DNA from 2 places in the Megasphaera sp. SC8-1 genome. Region 2 is predicted to be linked to the other one. Evidence: riboswitches for the same ligand, from Rfam matches in the RefSeq annotation. Region 2 holds a riboswitch; the other holds the start of a gene.
The links. A riboswitch is a leader RNA that binds a small molecule or an ion and turns the genes downstream of it on or off. The one in region 2 is predicted to bind cobalamin.
Positions count from the first base shown of each region.

Region 1: it holds a riboswitch for cobalamin, as region 2 does, so the genes downstream of both, NOS26_RS11320 (MotA/TolQ/ExbB proton channel family protein) here and NOS26_RS03770 (sirohydrochlorin cobaltochelatase) in region 2, are expected to answer to the same signal.

Region 1 covers NZ_JANFQH010000034.1:104,058-114,703, reverse strand. The annotation lists gene NOS26_RS11330 (hypothetical protein) at 1-396, shown strand, start outside; gene NOS26_RS11325 (hypothetical protein) at 371-820, shown strand; cobalamin riboswitch at 855-1,033, shown strand; gene NOS26_RS11320 (MotA/TolQ/ExbB proton channel family protein) at 1,158-1,772, shown strand; gene NOS26_RS11315 (biopolymer transporter ExbD) at 1,775-2,188, shown strand; gene NOS26_RS11310 (TonB-dependent siderophore receptor) at 2,185-4,503, shown strand; gene NOS26_RS11305 (ABC transporter substrate-binding protein) at 4,518-5,474, shown strand; gene NOS26_RS11300 (iron ABC transporter permease) at 5,467-6,465, shown strand; gene NOS26_RS11295 (ABC transporter ATP-binding protein) at 6,469-7,284, shown strand; gene cbiD (cobalt-precorrin-5B (C(1))-methyltransferase CbiD) at 7,322-8,458, shown strand; gene cobM (precorrin-4 C(11)-methyltransferase) at 8,455-9,255, shown strand; gene NOS26_RS11280 (cobalt-precorrin 5A hydrolase) at 9,252-10,298, shown strand; gene cobJ (precorrin-3B C(17)-methyltransferase) at 10,312-10,646, shown strand, end outside.
Region 2 covers NZ_JANFQH010000011.1:29,825-40,470, reverse strand. The annotation lists gene NOS26_RS03795 (hypothetical protein) at 1-812, opposite strand, end outside; gene NOS26_RS03790 (zinc-ribbon domain-containing protein) at 956-3,001, shown strand; gene NOS26_RS03785 (hypothetical protein) at 2,991-4,334, shown strand; gene NOS26_RS03780 (polyphosphate kinase 2 family protein) at 4,362-5,276, shown strand; gene NOS26_RS03775 (ferritin) at 5,380-5,892, shown strand; cobalamin riboswitch at 5,904-6,084, shown strand; gene NOS26_RS03770 (sirohydrochlorin cobaltochelatase) at 6,240-7,226, shown strand; gene NOS26_RS03765 (acyl CoA:acetate/3-ketoacid CoA transferase) at 7,355-8,938, shown strand; gene NOS26_RS03760 (hypothetical protein) at 9,246-10,646, opposite strand, start outside.

The DNA of each region.
Region 1 (10,646 bases), on a different contig from region 2:
TACCAGCTGCACCGGGAAAAGGCCTATTATACGGACTGCCTGTACCCGCTGCAGCAACAGATACGGCAGGGAAACGAAGCAATCCGCCGCGGCCAGGCACAGGTGGAACGGGCTGCAAAGGAGCGGCCGGCTGGCCCCTTATCGCCGTCCCTGATGGTGGCTTTGGCCGGGTCTAAGCCGGAGGGAGTCGCCGTCGAAAAGGTCAGCAGCCGGTCCGGCCGGGTCGTCATCGAAGGCCGGACGGCCTCACCGGATACGCCGCAGCAGTGGCAGCGGTCCTTGCAGCAGCAGGGCCTCGGCCAGGCGGCCGTTGCCAGGATGAAGCCCGATATGGGCCAGGGGATTCCCTTTGCGCTGGAGGTGACCTGCCGTGAAGGCGTGGCGAAAACGGGTTGACTGGCAGCGGGCCTTTCCCATCCTGGCCATCCTGACCGTGGGAGCCGCTCTTTTTGCCGTCTCGTCGTATCAGGCCTGGCAGGGATGGCAAGGCGTCCATCGCCAGTTAGCGCCGTATGCCCGTTCGTGGCGGCCGCGGCCGGTACCGGCGCCTGCTGGCTGTGACGGCGTCCCCGATGTAACGGCCTCCCTGGCGGCCCGGGACATCCAGCTTCTGTCGTGGCAACAGTCGGGCCGCGAAGCCGGCCGGCAGACCCTGGTCCTGGCCGGTACCTTTGCCAGTCTCCTGAGCTGGATCAATGATTGGCCCGCCGTCTGCCCTCAAGGGACTTGCCAGATTCTCCAATGGGAGAAAAGCGAGACCGGAAGCGTCGTGACCGTTGAAGTCACGACGGCCGGAATGGACGGCCAGGCCCTTCATTGACAGTCTGACGCCGGGCATGATATAGTTATGTTTGTAAGTTTGAAGTAAGTCAGGTGTCACAGACTCAATAGAGAAGCCGGTCCGATGCCGGCGCGGTCCCGCCGCTGTAGGGTGGAGCCAGGCTGCAACGACGTCACTGTACGGAGGTATGGGAAGGCGCAGCCAGGGCCATGAAGCCAAGCCAGAAGAACTGCCTGACGGATAATCACCGATAGACCTGCGAGCGATGGGAAGGAGATTGTATGGAAAGTTACTTGGAGGAGCTGTCAGCTAAAGGCGGCTCCTTTTCTATTTGTACCTCTGTTCGGCGCTTCGCCAGGCCGGACAGGAGGTCATAATGGAAGCGATTTTAAAGGGATTTCAGTTATTTCAGGCAGGCGGGCCGGTCATGTACCTGCTCCTGGCCTGTTCACTCTTCGTCGGCTATATTGGCATCGAACGGGCTTTGTTCTATGGGAACATGGACGCCGGGAAGGCCTTTGCCGAACAGTTCTATACGCAGATGAAACTGCGGCGCTGCGACCAGGCACAGCAGCTGGCTGCCGGAGCTCATGGCGGACTGCCCCTCATCTTGCAGGAGGTCTTCCAGGGCCAGGCTGGGCCTGACGTCAAGGCCTTCGTCGAGATGCAGTCGGGCATCTTCATTGCGAAATTGCGCAACCGCCTCTATTATCTGTCGGTCATCGTCACCATGGCGCCGCTCTTGGGGCTTTTGGGGACAATCAGCGGCATGATTCGCGCCTTCAGTGTCCTCAACATCCAGTCCGGCCAGGCCATCGCCATTACCGGCGGCGTCGGCGAAGCCCTCATCGCCACGGCTTTCGGCCTCTGCGTGGCCATCCTGGCCCTGGCCGTCCACGCCTATTTCACGCAGCGCCTGGACCGCATCATTACCGACATGGAACTGTGCTTTTCGGCGCTGGAAACGATGGCTGAGAAAGTGGGGCAGTGACCATGCAATTACGCAATCGCCGCCAGTTCGAGCGGCCTTCGATTATGATTATCCCCATGATCGACATTATGTTCTTCCTGCTGGTCTTCTTCATGATGACGTCCCTGTCCATGGTCGACCTGCACAGCCTGGGTGTCCAGCTGCCGCGGGCTTCGGCTGCCCAGGCCCAGCCGTCGGCGCCGTACGTCGTGACCTTGAAGACTGACGGGTCGTTGTGGCTCGACGGTCAGCCCGTCCAGGAAAAAGAACTGATTGCCTCCGCCCGGGATCAGCAGGCTCAGGACAGCGCGTTCTACGTCGTTCTCTGTGCCGACCGGGGCCTTGATTACGGCCAGGTCGCCGATGTCCTCGACGATTTGAAGCGGGCCGGCATCACCCGTATCGGCCTGGCTGCTGAGAAAGGGGACCAGCCGTGAAGCCCTGGAAGGGGAAACGGGGACGCATCGCTGCCGGCGCCTCCGTATCGCTCCACGCTGCCGTCTACCTGGCCCTGGCAGCCGGTGGTTTCTTTACCTTGTTCCAGCAGTATACGCGTCAGGCCGGCGTGACCGAGGTCATGGTCTACAATGCAGAAGATCTGGCCGGCGCCGGCGGCCGTGATGCGGCAGGGACCGATGAGGACCTGGGCGGCGCCGCTGACCCAGAAGGCAGGGCTGAAGCATCAGGCGCCATGGCTGCCGGCGAAGTTGCTTCGACTAATCCTGACGAGATGGGAACCGCTGCCGATGGGATGACCTATGGGACCATATCCCAGGCCCGCCGGGAAGGGGGCGCTTCGACAGGCTCCGGGACTGTCTCCCGGCCCCCCGCCTTGGCAGGGAAGCCCCAATCTGCCAGCCAATCCGGCCGGGACTCGGGCGGTACGGTACGGGCTGCCGGGCCGGGGAAGAACGAGGCAGCCGCTCCGGCTGGGACTCTCCAGGTACCCGATGCCGTCGCCGATATTCTTGACGCCTTGCGGAAAAAAATTCCCGTAAAGTTATCGGAAGCGAAGATAGTTCCACCCACACCGACCATCCCGCCCAGCCAATCGAATACGACCGTCATTACGGCGGAAAACATGGAAGCCCACCAGGATACGACGGTCCAGCAGGCCCTGCAGCGCGTCACGGGCGTAACGGTCAACGAAATGGTGCCCGGTATTTCCTCGTATGTCAAACTCAATGGCGACGACCGGGTCCTGATCCTCGTCGACGGCCAGAGCCTGGCTAACGCCCAGGGTTCCGGCTATGGCCGGGGCAGCGTCGATTTGGCCAGTCTGCCCGGCATCGGGGCCATCGATCACATCGAAGTCACCAAGGGCAGTGGCTCCGTCCGCTACGGCAGCGGTGCCGTCGGCGGTGTCATCAATATCGTCACCAAGAAAGGGGACCGTCGCGAATCGTCCCTCGATGCCTATACCGGCTCCTGGGGGATGCACGGCTACACCCTGACCGACAGCGGCCGGGCCGGTGCGACGAGCTGGCTTGTCAGCGGCAGCCTGGAACAGCGGGAGTACTATGCCTTTCCTCACGGGGCCAATACGGACCATTCCCGCGGCGACATCGCCAAGAAGTCCTTATCCTTGCGGCTGGACCAGGACCTGACGGACCAGACGTCGCTGACGGTGAAAGCCTATCATCAGGACTATCACGGCCACGGTTCGACGTATAAAGCCGACCCGGCCGGCTGGTACCTGACGGCGAATAAGCCCATCGACCGGCTGGTCAACGACTACAGTGTGACTTATCATTTTAAGAAGCAGACAGCCCAGCCGGGTTTCCTGCGCTATTTCAATGATTACCAGCGGACGTACTGGTCCAACCATTATTTCACCCGCACCCAGGGCCTGGAATGGCAGGATAACTGGCAGCTCGGCTCGCATCAGCATGTGACGGCCGGTGCCGAATGGACGGAAGACATGGGGACCAATTATGAAGCCCATTATATCGACAAAAAACGTCATAATCAGGCCTTCTATGCCGAAGATGCCCTGACCTTCGGCAAGTTCACCGTCACGCCGGGCCTGCGCTGGGACCGGAACAGTACCTTCGGGTCGCACCAGACGCCGCGCCTGGCCATGAATTATAAGGCCAATGACGCCTTCAACGTCTATGCCTCATGGGGCCGCGTCTTTTCGCCGCCCCGCCTGAACGACCAGTTCTACATTACCTCGACGTCGCACGGCAACGAAAACTTGCAGCCTGAAGAAGGCTATACCCAGACCCTGGGCTTCCAGTATCAGGCCGGTCCCAAGACGAGCCTCGAAGGCAGCATTTTCCACAGCAATTTGGAAAACGTCATCCGCTGGAACCGCACGTCCAGCTACTCGGAAGCGGAAAACCTCAACGAAGAGGACAAGCGCGGCTTCGAGCTGACGTGGAAGCAGAAAGTCAACGATAAATGGGATTATGAAGGGGGCTATTCCTACATCCGCACGAAAGTGGATAAAGGGGCAGGCCTTACTTTCGATACGACGTATAACCAGCCCAACGGCTATCACGCCGGCATCCATTACCACAGCGGTAAATGGCAGGCTGGCGCCGATATGACTGCCGGGACCGGACGCAACGATACGTATTACCGCAATAATTCCTATGTCGTCTGGAATGTCAGCGCATCGTATTCGCCTGATGCGGCGACGACGATGTATGTCAAAGTCAACAACCTCAACGACGAGGCCTATGATCTGTACCATAATTATCCGGCTGCCGGGCGCAACTGGCAGGTCGGCGTGAAGAAAAAGTTTTAGGAGGTGCCTTTACGGTGAAAAAAATTTGTCTGCTCATCGTCGCTTTTTGCCTGCTGGTTCTGGCAGGGTGTGCGCCGCAGAACGCGGCTACTCAAGGCGGCAGCTCATCTGGAGCCTATGCCGTCGTGACCGACGATAGGGGGACGGTTGTCACGTTGCCTGAGAAACCGCAGCGCGTCGTCGTCCTGTCGACGTCACTCCTCAATTTTGCCGCGGCTGTCGATGGGGACCTGGCCGGACGGTCGGCGGTCAAAGCGGAAGATGCGTCCCTGCCGGCGAAGTATCAAGCCGTGCCGGATGTCGGCCCGGTCTACAACGTGAGCCTGGAAAAGGTCCTGGCCTGCCAGCCGGATTTGGTCATTGCCAGCGCCGACCACCATGCGAAATTGGCGGCCCAGCTGGAAGAAAGCCATATTCCCGTTTTGGTCCTCAAGACCAAGACCTATGACGACGTCAAGCGCAACCTCGATATCATCGGCAAAGTATACGGCAAAGAAGACGCGGCCAAGGGCAAGGAAGCCGAACTGGACCAGGCCGTCCAGGCCATCGCCGATGCCGTACCGGCCCAGGGGAAGCGGGTCGCCATCATCCACGCTACGCCCAGCTCGGTCAGCGTCGAACTGCCGTCGAGTATTGCCGGCGATATGGCCCAGCTCCTGCATTTACAGAATATCGCTGCTGATGCTGCGACGGATGGCCAGACGACGCGCATCCCATACAGCATGGAAAGACTGGTCCAGGCCGACCCGGACGTCATTTTCCTGACCTCTATGGGTTCGTCGGATAAAATCGAAAAGCGCATCCAGGAAGACATCAAGGGCAATCCGGCCTGGGCGTCCCTGTCAGCCGTGAAGGCCGGCCGGGTCTATGTCCTGCCGGAAAAATATTTCCTCCTCAATCCGGGCCTGGACTATCCGAAAGCCGTCGCCTATATGGCCCATCTGGTCTATCCGGAGGCCGTTCATGAATAGTGTCGCCAGCCGTCACCGCACGCTTTGGCGCTGGCTCGTGCTGGGCGCCTTTGCCGTCCTGGCCCTGGCCGGCCTGATCCTATCCATCTTGCAGGGCGTTGCGGCGATTACGCCGGTTGACGTCATCCATATCCTCTGGCAGCCGTCGATCCGGACGGCCGATCAGATTATCTGGAATATCCGCCTGCCCCGGACCCTGACGGGGGCCCTGGTCGGGGCGAATCTGGCTTTGTCCGGCGCCATCCTCCAGGCGGTCATGCGCAATCCCCTGGCCGACCCGCATATCATCGGCATTTCATCCGGTGCCGGCCTGGCGGGCATTGTCGTCCTCATCGTCTGGCCGGCATACCTCTTCTGGATGACGCCGGCCGCCTTCCTCGGGGCCATGGCGGCAGCCGTCCTCATTTATCTCCTGGCCTGGAAAGACGGCATCCGGCCGGTGCGCATCATCCTGGCTGGTGTCGCCGTGTCGGCCTTCCTGGGCGCTATCATTTCGGGCATCCTCATTTTTTACAGTGACCGCGTCCACGGAGCCCTGTTGTGGATGGTCGGCGGCCTGGCTGCTAGCAGCTGGAAAGACGTGACGACGATTCTGCCGTATACGGTCATCGGCTTGATTCTGTCGGGAATCGGGGCCTATTACCTCAACCTGCTCCAGCTCGGCGACGACATGGCCCGCAGCCTGGGCCTGTCTGTCGAAGGCGCCCGCCTGGGCCTGACGGCGGTGGCTGCCCTGCTGGCGGCTAGTGCCGTCAGCGTCGCCGGCCTGCTGGGCTTCGTCGGCCTCATCGTACCCCATATCGTGCGCCTCCTGGTCGGGTCCGATTATCGCTATCTCATCCCGGGGGCGGCCATCCTCGGCGTGGCGACGGTGACCTTGAGCGATACGGCAGCCCGGCTGATCCTGGCGCCGGCTGAATTGCCCGTAGGCATCATCATGGCTTTCATCGGGGCGCCGTTTTTCTTATTTCTCTTGCGGAAGGAAGTGTGAGTCATGGCTGATGCCATTACGGTCCGGAATCTCGTCGTCTGCCGCGGCCGGCGGACAATACTCCATGATTTCAGCATAGGCCTGCCCAAGGGGAAGGTGACGGCCATCATCGGCCCCAACGGCTGCGGCAAGAGTACCTTTCTCAAGGCCGTGAACGGCATGATTCCCGTCGTCGGCGGTTCTATCTGCCTCGGTGGCCGCGACGTCCATGATTTTTCCCGAAAGGCCTTGTCGCGGGAAATCGCCTTCCTGACCCAGACCCATGACGTGCCGCCGGATGTGACTGTCCACGAGTTGGTGCGGATGGGGCGCTTTCCCTACCGCCGTCTTTGGAGTGGCTCGCGACGGGAAGACCGGGACGCTGTCGAAGGGGCTATCCGGGCCGTCGGCCTCGAATCCCATGCCGGCCAAGCCATGCAGCACCTGTCCGGCGGGGAACAGCAGCGGGCCTGGCTGGCCGTCCTGCTGGCCCAGGATGCACCCATCCTCTTGTTGGACGAACCGACGACGTACCTCGACGTGCATCATCAATTGCGCATCCTCGACCTCCTGCGCCGCATCAACGAGCGCTGGCAGAAGACCGTCGTCGTCGTTCTCCACGATATGAACCAGGCCTGGCAATATGCCGACGAAGTGGTCGTCATGAAAGACGGGAGACTGGTCTGCACCGGACCACCTCAGGCCGTCCTCACGCCAGAACGCCTGTGGGATGTTTTTGCCGTCCATACGGACATCGTCACCACCTGTGATGGCCGTTCGGCGATTGTCGTCTTGCGGAGTGATGTTTCACTTCAAACTTCAAACTTAGGGAAAACGTGATAAGATTTGTAGAGAGATAGGAAGAGAGAATATTACCATGTCATTATTCACTGTCAAAGAGGGGAAGAAACTGCGCTGCGGCTATACGACCGGCTCTTGTGCCGCTGCGGCAGCCAAGGCGGCGGCCATGATGGTCCTGACCGGGCGCCGCGTCGATGCCGTGTCGCTGCAGACGCCGCAGGGGACCGTGCTCCAGCTCATCCCGGAAGACGTCTCCTTCGGCCCGCAGTCGGCGACGTGTGCCATCCGCAAGGACAGTGGCGACGACCCGGATATTACCGACGGCATGTTGGTCTACGGCACTGTCGAAAAGACGCCTTCTGGTCTGAGCCTCATCGGCGGAGAGGGCGTCGGCCGCGTGACCCAGCCCGGCCTGGCCTGTGCCGTCGGCGATTGGGCCATCAATCCCGTGCCGCGCCGCATGATTACCGAAGCCCTGCAACAGGCTTGCCAGCAGTGCGGCTATACCGGCGGCCTGCGCCTGACTCTGTCCATTCCCGATGGCCAGCGCCTGGCCCAAAAGACCTTCAACCCGCGCCTGGGCATCGTCGGCGGCCTGTCCATCCTGGGGACATCGGGCATCGTCGACCCCATGAGCGAACAGGCCCTGGTCGATACGATCCATACAGAAATGGATTCCCGCCGCGCTGCCGGCCAGGCTCATTTACTGGCCTTTTTCGGCAATTACGGCGTCGATTTCAGCCGGGACCATCTGGGCCTCGACGTCAGTCCGCGCGTGACTATCAGCAATTATGTCGGCGAAACCCTCGACTACGCCGCCTATAAAGGCTTTTCCGACGTCCTTCTCATCGGACACATCGGAAAACTGGTCAAAGTCGCCCAAGGCATCATGAATACTCATTCGCGCTATGCCGATGGCCGGACGACGCTGTTGGCCCTGGAAGCGGTTTTTGCCGGCGCTTCCCGTGAGGTGGCCCAAAAGATCTACGACAGCCTGACGACGGACGAAGCCGTCCGCCTGCTGAAAGAAACGGGCCTGCTGGAGCCCGTCATGGCCGCAGTCTGTGAAAAAATCGAGGCCTATATGGATCAGCGGACCCACGGCCAGGTCCCGACGGCAGCCGTCGTCTTTTCCAATGCCTATGGCGTCTTGGGACAGTCGTCACGGGCCCAGGCATTTCTTGCATTGCATACAAAGGGGGAACTACGATGATACATTTTGTCGGCGCCGGTCCCGGTGCTGTCGACCTCATTACCGTCCGCGGCCAGAAACTGCTGGAAACAGCGGATCAGATCATTTACGCTGGCTCTTTGGTCAACCCGCAGCTGCTGGCCTGTGCGAAAAAAGACTGCCGTATCCTCGACAGTGCCGGCATGACCTTGGAAGCGGTCATCGCCGCCATGGAAGAAGGGGAAGGCCAGGGCTGGATGACTGTCCGCCTGCATACGGGCGACCCGTCGGTCTACGGTGCCATCCGCGAACAAATGGATATCCTCAGCCAGAAAGGCCTTGCCTATGACGTCGTGCCCGGCGTCAGCTCCTTCTGCGCCGCTGCCGCGTCCCTCCAGGCCGAATATACCCTGCCGGGAATCAGCCAGTCCGTCATCATTACCCGCATGGAAGGGCGGACGCCTGTGCCGGACAAGCAGAAAATCGCCGATTACGCCGCTCATCAGGCGACGATGGTCATTTTCCTCAGCGCGTCCCTCTTAGACGGACTCCAGGCCGAACTCCTGCGCGGCGGCTATCCCGCCGATACACCGGCGGCTATCGTCTATAAGGCTTCGTGGCCGGAAGAGCGGACCTATACCTGCACGGTCGGCACGTTGGCCGAAACGGCGCAGCGTGAAGGCATTTCCAAGACGGCTCTCATTGTCGTAGGACAGGTCCTGGGCCAGGCTTATGACCGCAGCCTCTTGTATCATCCCGCCTTTACCCATGGCTGCCGCCAGGCCGCTCCGGACGAGCAGCAGTACGGCGACCATATCCAAGGGGAGACGGAATCATGAAAGCCGTCGTCTTTTCCTTTACCCAGGCCGGGACGGCCTTAGGCTGCCGCGTCGTTGCCCATCTCCGGGGAGAAGGCTGGGACGTCCGTCAGGCATCATTGAAGAAATTCGCCGTCGTCCAGGAAGGAGTCCTGCCGTTTACGCCCAATCTCCACGACGAAGCGGCCCGGGCTTTTGAAGCGGCGCGGCTCGTCGTCTTCATCGGCGCGGCGGGCATCGCCGTCCGAACCATTGCCCCTTTTATCCGCCATAAAGACCTGGACCCGGCCGTCTTGGTCATCGACGAAAAAGGGCAGTTCGTCATTCCCCTTTTGTCCGGCCATATCGGCGGAGCCAATGCCATTGCCCGCCGTCTGGCAGAAGAACTGCAGGGCCAGGCTGTCGTGACGACGGCGACCGATGTCAACGCCTTGTTCGCCGTCGATGAATGGGCTGCCCGCCAGGGCCTGCGCCTGTCTTCCCTGGCCGACGCCAAGGCTTTCGCTGCAGCTATGCTGGAGAAGGGCGCTGCCGGTGTCTACAGTGACTTTCCCCTGCAAGGGCCGCTGCCGCAGGGCCTGGTCTATGCCTTCCACGGCGATGCCGGTCTGGTGATCACGACCAAAGCCCAGGTACCCGTTTTCCGCACAACCGTCGTTGCCCGGCCGGTCATCGTCCACGTCGGTATCGGCTGCCGCAAGGGGACGACGGCCAGGGATATCGCCTATTGGGTCAATGCCGTCCTGCAGCGGGCAAACTTATCGCCCGACGCCATTGCTGACGTCAGCTCCATCGACGTGAAACGAGGTGAAGCCGGTCTCCTGGCCTTTGCCAAAGCCCAGCAGTGGCCGCTGCACTTCTTTACGGCCGATGAACTCAATGCCGTTCCAGGTGACTTTACGGCATCGGATTTCGTCAAAGAAAGGGTCGGCACGGATAACGTCTGCGAACGGGCGGCTGTCCTGGCCAGCCATCAGGGGACACTCATCGTCACCAAACAGAGTCGCCGCGGCATCACCGTAGCCGTAGCCTGTGAACGCTACCAGGCCCGGTTCGATTATTGAGAGGAGAAATTTTATGAAACATCGCATTTATGTCGTCGGCATCGGGCCGGGGTCCTTGCAGGGCATGACTTTGCAGGCCCGGGAAATCCTCGATGGCTGCGACTGCATTGTCGGTTATGATACATATATCAATTTGATTCGCCATTACTTCCCGGGTAAAGAATTCGTCACGACAGGCATGACCAAGGAAGTCGAACGCTGCCGGATGGTACGGGACCGGGCCCTGCAAGGCCAGACCGTGGCCATCGTGTCCAGCGGCGATGCCGGGATTTACGGCATGGCCGGTATCATGCACGAAGTCGCTGCCGGCGAGGATATCGACATCGAAGTCATTCCCGGCGTGACCGC
Region 2 (10,646 bases):
TCGTGGACATATTCCGTATGGCCGTCTGGGGCGATGCGGGTATAGCCGTTTACATGGTGGTAACCGGACGGCGCTTTGACTAAGCCTTCGTGGCTGACGACGCCGTCATGGGCAAAGGCGCCATCGTGGGCGAAGCCGTCGGCCATGCCGCCGTCGACGACGCCGCCGGCAGCGGCTTTCAGGAAGGGCAGGACCAGGGCGATGATGACCAGGGGGATACTGCCCATGATGTTCAAAGCACCTGACGAGGAGTAACCATTCCGATAGAGCCAATACAACAAGAGCTGGAAGACGAAGGCGATAAGGGCGGCTAAGGCTGTCAAGGCCAAGACCCGAACCAGGAGAGACGCGTGAACGACTGTAAAGAAAACGTGAGGAAACGTGTTTACTATCGTTGCCAAGCCTCGGTAAATCGGCCGGTATAAGGTATTGAGCCAATCCATGCGGAAGTAGAGGACAAAGGCCAGGCCGTAGACCATAAGACCGGCAATGACAGCCCGCCAGTTCTTCAAGATGAAACCGATGCGGGCGATGAAGAGGACGATCATGATGATGAAGGCGACAGGCGCCAAAAAGGGAAATATGGCACAGAGGCCGCCGGCAATCAGGGAAAAGGCGAGCATCATGTAAATCATCTGCCAGGCCGTAACGATAAAAAAAACGACGAAGCCGCCGATGATGACCCAGGGATTAAAACCGTGGATAAAAGTATACATGAGGATAGCGAAAATCCAGATGGCACTCAAAACATTCTGCCAAGTCGTGAGTTGTGCCGATACCCACTCCCGGCGCGTCATTTGCTGTTTGTCCATAAAACACCTCGCATACGTAGTCGTTACTTTTTATAGTAGAGAAAAAGCTGTAAAAAATCAAGAACATTACAGCCCCTTTTCCTTTTTGCCAAATAGGTGTAACATGAAATTATAATTCCCCTTATTGGCACGGAGGTGTTTCTATGGATTCTTTAGGTTATTTTGGCAAGTGGTTCCCGACAGAACACAAGAAGTATACCGCTATCATCGCCATGATGTATCTTGGCGTGGTAACGACGGTACTGGGTGTGTTGTTTGAATTGGCTCTTCGGGGACTGGAAATGATCGGCCTCTTCGGCGGCCCTGTTGGGATACGGCGGACGATCGATGTCCTGACTTTTTTCAGCGGTCTCAATACACTGGCTTCGCTGGCCCTTTTTGTCATCATGATTTATCTGCTCTATAAGACGCGGGCTTTAGTCTACCTGCTCAAGATGGCCCTGGGCTATTTCGTTGTAGACCTTTTATTGATTTTGATTGCCGACCTTTTCAGTGGGACTGTCGCTGCCATTCTCTGTATTCTGGGTATCATCGCTACTATTTATGTGAATCGCAGACGTTGGCATTATATCAGCAAATACCGTCGCTATATTTACTACGTCGTCCTCAGCTGGCTCATCAGTGCCCTTTGTACGGCGGCTGTCGTCGGCCACATCGTCTATAGTATGACCCAGCTCATGTTTGGCATGACCCGTGGTGGTTATGGGACTTTCATCGGCTATGCCGTCCTCCTGGTCCTGGTCTGGATGATCCCTGTTTTCTGCCAGCATTATATCTATCGCCGGGAAGAACGGCTGGGAACTTCCTTTTACCAAGCCTTCCGTCTCATGAATACCGTTCCTTGGACGGCCGTCTTCTTTATCTTCGGGATTTCGTCGCTGGCTTCTATCGGAACGATTAGTGATGAAAAAATGTTTACATCGTTTGACTTTGACGATACAGGTGACAACCAAGCCAATCTTGAAGATAGAAAAAATGGAATGTCAACGCGGAAAGTAAATGAAGTAAATAAAAAGACCTGCCCGTACTGCGGCCATCCTGTCGAAGGCGATGCCATTTTTTGCAGTCACTGCGGCAAATCCGTCTATACGTGCCCGCAATGCCATCACGTCGTCGACCCGACGGCCAAGTTCTGCCCTTCTTGCGGAACCAGACTGCAGACTCCCGATGCCTCAGCAGGCCCTTTGCCGGACCCTTTTAGCAAGGAAACGGAACCGGCAGCAGCGCCGTCATCTGAGGTTCCCCGCCATGACATTCAGCAGAATATGCCTCCTCAACGGCCTTTGAAGGAACAATTACGGGAACATGGCAAAGTCCTCATCGCCTTAGGTGTCGTCCTGGTCCTGGCCGTAGCGGGCGGTATCTGGTATGCCCATAGTCAGCCTAAAAGCCTTCCTGCCGGTACTGGGACCCATTCGCAGCAAGTTGTCAAAACGGCCGATTCTGAACTCTCTTTAAACGGTGTTTACCTGGGACAAAGCTGGGATGAAGCCAACGACGGGCTGGGACGGGAACTCAGTACCTCCGACAGTAAGGACGGGGCCGTTCACCATAAGTTCACCGATATGGACGTCGTCGTCAAAGACAACAAAGTCATCATGTTGACGTCGTCGTCGCCGGCAGCCCAGAGCAAGCGGGGAATCCATCAGGGAAGCTCTTTCGATGATGTCGTCAATGCCTATGGCGATGACTATCAGGCCTCGGAATACGGAGCCCAGATCCATTACGAATATACTTTTAAGACCGATGACGGGAAAACGGGAATCCTGCGCTTTGCCGTCAGCAAGAACAGCCAGGCTGTCGAATACATCAGCGTCCGCCTGGCCGATGAACAGACGGATGGCGCCAAACAGGCTTTCCTGGCTTATCATAAGGATATTTCCGGGCATCACCTGCAAGAGGCCTTCCAATTGCTGACACCTGATTTCCAGACTTCCGTCGGCGGTTATGATGGTTACGCACCGGGCTATGCCAATACTTTGTCCAGTGACGTTTCCAATATCCGCCAGATCGCTTCCGGCGGGAACAAGACGACCTTTTCCTTTGCTTTGAAAGCGCGGGACCGTATCCCAGGCAGTAGTAAAGTTAAAGTGCAGTATTTCAACGGTCAGGTGACAATGGTCAAAGAGGGAGATACCTGGAAAATCAGTGATATGAGTGCCAAGAAGACGGGAGAACATGTGGAATAATTGGTATCGTCTTCATAAAGGGAAACTCAAGAAAATAGCAGTCTTATTCCTCTGCGTCGCTGTCGCCCTTTATGGCCTCTGCTTTTACATGAGTTATAAGGCAGCGGACATTTTCAACCAAGTCGTCGCTGAGCGCCAGCTCTTTCCCGGTACGGTCACCGTAGAACGGCTGACGGCGACGCCGGGCGGAACGGTGTCCTTTGAGAACCTGGTATGGAACGATGAGGACGGCCATAGGCTAGTCCAGATTCCGGAAGGCCAGTTTACTGTTAAAGTAAGGGATATCCTGACCGGTCATATTGGCACGCAGACTATTGAAGATGTGACTTTGAACCAGGCCTATATTCATTTGATTTTTAATGATAAAATGGAGTTACAACATATCAAGAAGGCCGGTGACCATCAGAGCAGCCATCCGAAGGATTTCATCAAGGTCACAGGCCCTAAGAGTAACCGTCCTTTTAATTGCCATGTCGCCCTGCATCAGGGCTCTATCGAAGCCGAAGCGCCAGGGCGCCATTTTAAAATCGGCGACGTCGAGTTCTCTTCGGATATTCACACCAAAGGTGAGACGACTATCGACTTACGGGCCGGTCACTTTTCCGGCACCCTCGACGCCCAGTCCCTGCGCATCCGCGGGAGCCTGGATTTCAAACCGGATACGCCACAGTATAACCTGTCCCTGTTGCTGAGCGACTGCAATCCCCGTTCTCTCGGAGCTGGCCTCGACATCGACGACGCGGCGACGGTGTCGGCGGATATCCGCGGCCCCTTGTATGCGCCGGTCATCGACGGGACTTTGAAGATGGACCGCCTGGACATTACGGCCCTGGTCTTTACCGATGTCGTAGGGCAGGTCCACTATGAACAGGGTCTCCTCGATGTGACCGAAGTCACAGCCAGCGTCTTTGGCGGTTCCATGAAAGGGCATGGACAAGTGAATCTGGATGATAAGTCGTATACGGCCGACATGACCGGCTCTCAGCTCAAAGGCGGCATTGCCGCTCATGACCTCTTCCTGCGCTGTAACGTCGACTTGGACCTGCATATGGAAGAAAATAAATCGGCCGGCACGAAAGCCATTTACGGTGATTTCCGTTCCGGTCCGGGCCGCTATCACAACGTACCGTTCCGGGGCATTTCCGGTTCCTTTGCTCAAGATGGAAAGACCTTGAACTTCCGGGACGTCGTCATTTCCATGTTCTTTGGCGACGTATCGACGGATGCCTTTTCCATCGTCAACGGCAAAGTCAAGATAGGGGCCATCAACATCGACTATAAAAACGGCAAGCGGAGCCGCTGGGGAAAGGGCGGCCCGCAGACCATCCGGTGAACATAGATAGAGAAAGGAGTTTTCATCATGGATATTTCACGCTATTTAGCGAAATCAGGCGAAAAAGTCGATTTGGCCCAATGGCCGACGGCCTGCGATGTGGATATCGACAAGAAAAAAGTCAAAGAAGAACTGCTGGACCAGACGATTACGGAAATGCAGGATTTACAGGAAAAACTCTTTGCCGATAACCATTACGGCTTGGTCATCGTCCTGCAGGCCATGGACGCTGCCGGGAAAGACGGGACGGTCAAGCACGTCTTTGCCCGCCTCAATCCGGCTGGCGTCAAGGTGCAGAGCTTCAAGAAGCCGAGTTCGGAAGAATTGGACCACGACTACATGTGGCGCATCAACAAGGCCCTGCCCGGCCGGGGAGAAATCGGCATCTTCAACCGCTCCCATTACGAAGAAGTCGTCGTCGCCCGCATCCACAACCTCATCAAGAGCGACGGCATGCCGGAAGAACTGGTCCGCAAGGATATCTGGGAGAGCCGCTATCGCCAGATACGCGACTGGGAACGGTACTTGTCGGAAAATGGCTTTCCTATGGTCAAGATATTCCTTCATTTGTCGAAAAACGAACAGAAGAAACGCCTGATCGACCGCATCGTGACCAAGCAGAAGAACTGGAAGTTCGACATGTCCGATATTGAAGAACGGAAATACTGGAACCGATATCAGAAAGTCTATGGCGAAGTCCTGACAGCGACGTCGACGAAGTATGCGCCCTGGTATATCGTCCCGGCTGACGACAAGTGGTACACGCGCTATGTCGTTGCCCAGATCGTCCTCAAAGCGCTCAAGGCCATTGATCCGAAGTTCCCGAAATTATCGCCGGAAGTGGAAAAGCAGCTGACCCAGTTCCGTCAGCTCCTGAAAGAAGTCGATATCAAGGATTTGAAAACTATCAAGAATGTCATTGATGAGCAGAAGGTCAAATAAGAAGTGTTCCCGATAGGGCTGAATATGCTATAATTAAAAAAGGTTCAAGGAAACCGATGAAGTTCTGTACAGGTTTTGAGATATATCTCAAGGAGGTACTGCCATGCTCGATGCAAAAGTAAAAGAATTAATTAACAAACAGATCAATCAGGAATTTTATTCGGAATATTTGTATTTAGCTTTTGCCAACTATTTCTATGATAATGGCCTCGACGGCTTTGCCAACTGGTATGATGTCCAGGCTCAGGAAGAACGGGACCACGCCATGCTCATGCGGACCTATCTGCACAACAACGGTGAACGCGTTACCTTCTCGGCCATTGCCGAACCGCAGAACGACTTTGACAGCATCAAAGCTGTCCTGAAAGCCGGCCTGGCCCATGAACAGTATGTCACATCCCTGATCAACAAGATCTATCAGGCCGCCGATAAAGTCCACGACTACCGGACCATGCAATGCTTCGACTGGTTCGTCAAGGAACAGGGTGAAGAAGAAAAGAATGCCGACGATTTGATCAAGAAATACAAGATGTTCGGCAGCGATGCCAAAGGCCTGTATTCTCTGAACCAGGAATTGCTGGCCCGTACCTATGTTGCTCCGACATTAGTCCTGTAAGTTTTACGATAATTCCATAAGCGCAATCAGGTGCGTAAGCTCAATAGAGAAGTCCGGTGCAAAACCGGCGCGGTCCCGCCGCTGTAAGGAGGAGCCAGGCTGCAAAGATGTCACTGTACGTTAGCGTATGGGAAGGCGCAGCCAGGACGATGAATCCGAGCCAGAAGAACTGCCTGATCCAGAATCACCGGTTGACCTGCGAGCGATGGGGATGGCGATTTTCATAGTTAGTGACTGTGATCGACTAAGTATGCAAAGGACTGTCGCATAAGGGTTTTACCCTCGTGTGGCAGTCCCTTTTTTTTATGTTTTTTATAAAAGGAGAGATGGTTATGTTCCACAAAAAAATGAAAACAGCGTTACTCTTGTCCTTAGCCCTGACTTCGTTCGGTGCTTTTTCGGCCCCTTCGTTTGCTGCCGGCTATACGCTGAACCCCGAAGTCAAAGACGCCACGCCGGCTTTGAAGCAGGCCGCAGAAATCGGCGTCCGTACCTATAATAACCCGGCCATGCAGAACGAAGCCAATAAAGATGCCATCCTGGTGTTGAGTTTCGGTACGACTTATAAAGACAGCCGCCAGAAGACCATCGACCGGACTGTCGACGCCATCAAGGCGGCCCATCCGGACCAGAAAGTCGTCGTCGCCTTTACGTCACATATCATCGTCGACCGCATCAAGGCCAAAGAAGGCCTGACCGTACCGACGCCGGAACAGGCTATGGCCCAGTTGAAAAAAGAAGGCTATACGCGCGTGGCCATTACGTCCCTCGACGTCATCCCCGGCATGGAATACGCTTATGACTCGGCTATTTTCGACCTCTATAAAAAGGATTTCAAAAAAATGACCCTCGGCACGCCGTTGATGTATTGGATGGGTCAGGAAGACCAGCGCGATGATATCGCTGAATTTGTCAAAGCCTTTTCGACACAGTTCCCGAAAATCGGCAAGAAAGATGCCATCCTGGTCATGGCTCATGGCACGCCTCATCCGGCCAATGCCTACTACTCCGTCGTCCAGAACCGCCTCGATGCCGCTGATCTGGGCAATGTCTTCATCTATTCCGTCGAAGGCTGGCCCCATCTGGATACTGTCATTCCTCAGCTGAAAGCCAAGGGCATCGAGAACGTCATCCTCATGCCCATGATGATGGTCGCCGGCGACCATGCCAATAACGATATGGCCGGCGCTGATGACGATTCCCATAAGAGCATCCTGGAAAAAGAAGGATTCAAAGTGACAACCTATATCCATGGCTTGGGAGAAAATGAAGCGGTCCGCCAGATGTTCGTCGAACGGGCAGATGAAGCCTGGCAGGCCCTGGAAGCCCAGTAATTTGACTTCTTGGAATTTTTTCCTACCAATTTAGTCCATTCCTTTCGTCTATCATTCCACTTGCTTCCTCTGTATACTGAAGTCACGAAATGAACATAACAAACGTGAAGAAATAGGAGATGGAAGACATGAAGCAAGTGAAAATAATTACAGCGCAAGAAGCAGCACAGCTCGTCAAAGACGGTGACGTCGTTACGACTAACGGGTTCGTCGGTTCCGGCCAGCCGGAAGCCTTGACCAGTGCCCTGGAAGAACGCTTCCTCAACACGGGTTCGCCGAAAGATTTGACCCTCATCTATGCCGCTTCCCAAGGGAATACGGACGGCCGCGGCGGCGACCACTTCGCCCACGAAGGGATGCTGAAAAAAGCCATCCTCGGCCATTGGAACGCTGTTACTTCTTTACAGAAATTAGTCAATGAAAATAAAATCCAGGCTTATAACCTGCCGCAGGGCACGTTGTCCCAGTACTTCCGCGACGTCGCAGCTCATCGCTTAGGCACGATTACCCACGTCGGCCTCGATACCTTTGCCGACCCCCGCATCAGCGGCGGCCGCCTCAATGACGTCACCAAAGAAGATTTTGTCAAAGTCATCAACATCGAAGGCCATGACCAGCTCTTCTATCCGCGCATGGATATGAATATCGGCTTCATCCGCGGGACTTATGCCGATGAATGGGGCAACGTCGTCATGAGCAAGGAAGTATCGCCTTTCGATGCTACACCGCTGGCACAGGCCGTCCATAACAGCGGCGGTATCGTCGTCGTCCAGGTCGAAAAAATCGTCAAAGGCGGCACGCTCGACCCGAAACTGGTCAAAGTACCGGGCATCTATGTCGACTATATCGTCCAGGTCGATGATGAAACGAAACGGCAGCAGTCCTTTGATTGCGAATACGATCCGTCCCTGACCGGGGAAACGACGATTCCTGTCAAAGCCCTCGATCCGGCTCCGCTCAATGCCAAGAAAGTCATTGCCCGCCGGGCAGCTCTCCTGCTCCTCAACATGAGCAATGAAGCCGTCATCAACCTGGGTATCGGTATTCCGGAACTCGTTTCGTCGGTTGCTAACGAAGAAGGCATCGGCGACAGCCTGACCATGACTGTCGAAGCCGGGGCTATCGGCGGCGTTCCCCTCGGCGGCGTCCGCTTCGGTGCTTCTGTCAATGCCGAAGCTTATATGGACCAGGCTACCCAGTTCGACTTCTACGATGGCGGCGGTCTGGACCTGACCTGCCTGGGCCTGGCTGAATGTGACAAAGACGGCAACATCAACGTATCCAAATTCGGTACGCGTATCGCTGGCTGCGGCGGCTTCGTCAACATCACCCAGAATACGAAGAACGTCGTCTTCTGCGGCACCTTCACGACAGGGAAACTCCGCGAAGAAATCAAAGATGGCGAACTGCACATCACGCAGGAAGGGAAAGTCAAGAAATTCGTCCCCGAAGTCGGCCACATTACCTTCAGCGGCAACTATGCCCGGAAACATAAACAGCATGTCCTGTACATTACGGAACGTGCCGTATTCGAAATGAAGGAAGATGGCGTCCATCTGACAGAAATCGCACCGGGCGTCGACCTCCAGAAAGATGTCCTCGACCAGATGGGCTTCAAACCGATCATCGACGACGTCAAACTCATGCCGGCCTTCCTCTTCGAAGATAAACCCATGGGCCTGAAAAAAATGAAAGAAGAAATGAATAAATAATAGTTTGTAGCACAGAGTTTGTAGTTTGCAGAAAGGCTCCCCTGATAGGGGAGCTGGCCGCCGAAGGCGGTCTGAGAGGTTTTGACACAGCCGCGGACTATGCCATGAGTTGCGGACTGTAAAAAAAGAGGCTGTCGCATTAAGACAGCCTCTTTTTAAGTATTAAGTTTGTAGTTTATAGTTTTTAGTGAAGGTTTTTAAATTTAAAACCCTCTTCTACAAACTACAAACTCCCAACTACAAACTATAAAGCAAAAGGGACTACGCATGATGGCAGAAACCTTCGTGCGATAGCCCCTACTTTTTTTTACTTCGACAAGGACAAGGTCCGTTCGATGAGGGGTTTATAGGTTTCGTATTTTTTCTTGAGTGCCTCTAAATCGTACTGGCGGTACGACGGCTGGTTCTTCATGCTCTGGAAAGCGTTGAGCAGGATGGAGTGGAGACGGTTGCTGCTGATGACGTAGAAGGAATCGGCGTCATTGTGGATATTCCGCTTGTTCTTTTTCAAGAAGCCCGTCTTGTAGTTCGAGTAGAACGATAAGTCCTTGCCCGTGTACATGTCGTCGCTGACCGTCGGCAGGAGGACGCCCGTCGTTAAATGGGGATTCTTTTCCAGGCCCTCAAAGATACTTTTTATATGATCTTTCCGTTCTTCTGCGGTCAAGCTGTATTCGATATCGGTCAGGTAGATATAGCCCGATTCGACGTAGCGCAGGAGCGACGTCGTCGGCATGATGAAGGTTATTTCCGAGGCGTTGAGGATTTCTTCCCACGTGACGCAGAGGCGCTGGATAGAGAAGGCCTGTTCGGGCGAGACCCTTTCGCTGATGTGGTCGAAGACTTCGTGGGGCAGGAGAAATTCGAAGCCGATGGTCAAGTAGAAGAAGAATTTCGTCGTCGCATAGAAGGCCGTGCGGTAGCCTAATTCATCCATTCCCAGAGAGCTGACCGTCGACATGAGGGGCTTCTTTTCGGCGCCGTTGAAGCTGAATTTTTCATAAATGTCGCCGATCAAGGATTCATCGAAGATATAGGTGCACATCTTGAAGCGGGGCTGCGTGTCCAAAGCGTACTGGACGACGAACGAGTCCTTGAGGATGATGAGGTTGGCATTGGACGTATCCTGGATATCGTAAAAGACGAAATCGATGTCCAGGAAGCTGTCGAGGATGCGGTACACCGTGAGTAAGTCATCGAAGTTTTCTTCGATCTTATCCAGGTCCAGGCCGACGCGGATGGTCAGCTTGTGCTGCAATTTCAGTCCATCGAAATACTTCCAGAATCCCGTTTTATACAAGGTGCAGAATTCACCGAGGACCAGGAGTTCCCCGTCTGATTCCAGACTTTGGATGCTCTTTTGCAGTAAGTCCGACAAGAAAGCCGACGTATCGTGATGGCCGGTAATGACTTGAATGGACGGCCGGTTTTCTTTCCCCTTGGGGGAGCGGCTCTGATTGAGCGTCGTCCGGTAAGCTGCGCAGAGATACTGGCCGATTTCAAAACCTAAGTCTTCCGTATTTTCCGAAATGGGGAAGGCCTTGAAGAATTTGGCTTCTTTCTTCTGCTTGGCAATCAGTTCGGCAAAGTACTGACCCATTTCTTCGTTGATCCGTTCGACATAACGGGAAGACGGTAATTTCGTGCCATTGCTCCATTTATTGACATACGAGACGTCATAGCCGACGACGTCGGCCAGGGAGATGAA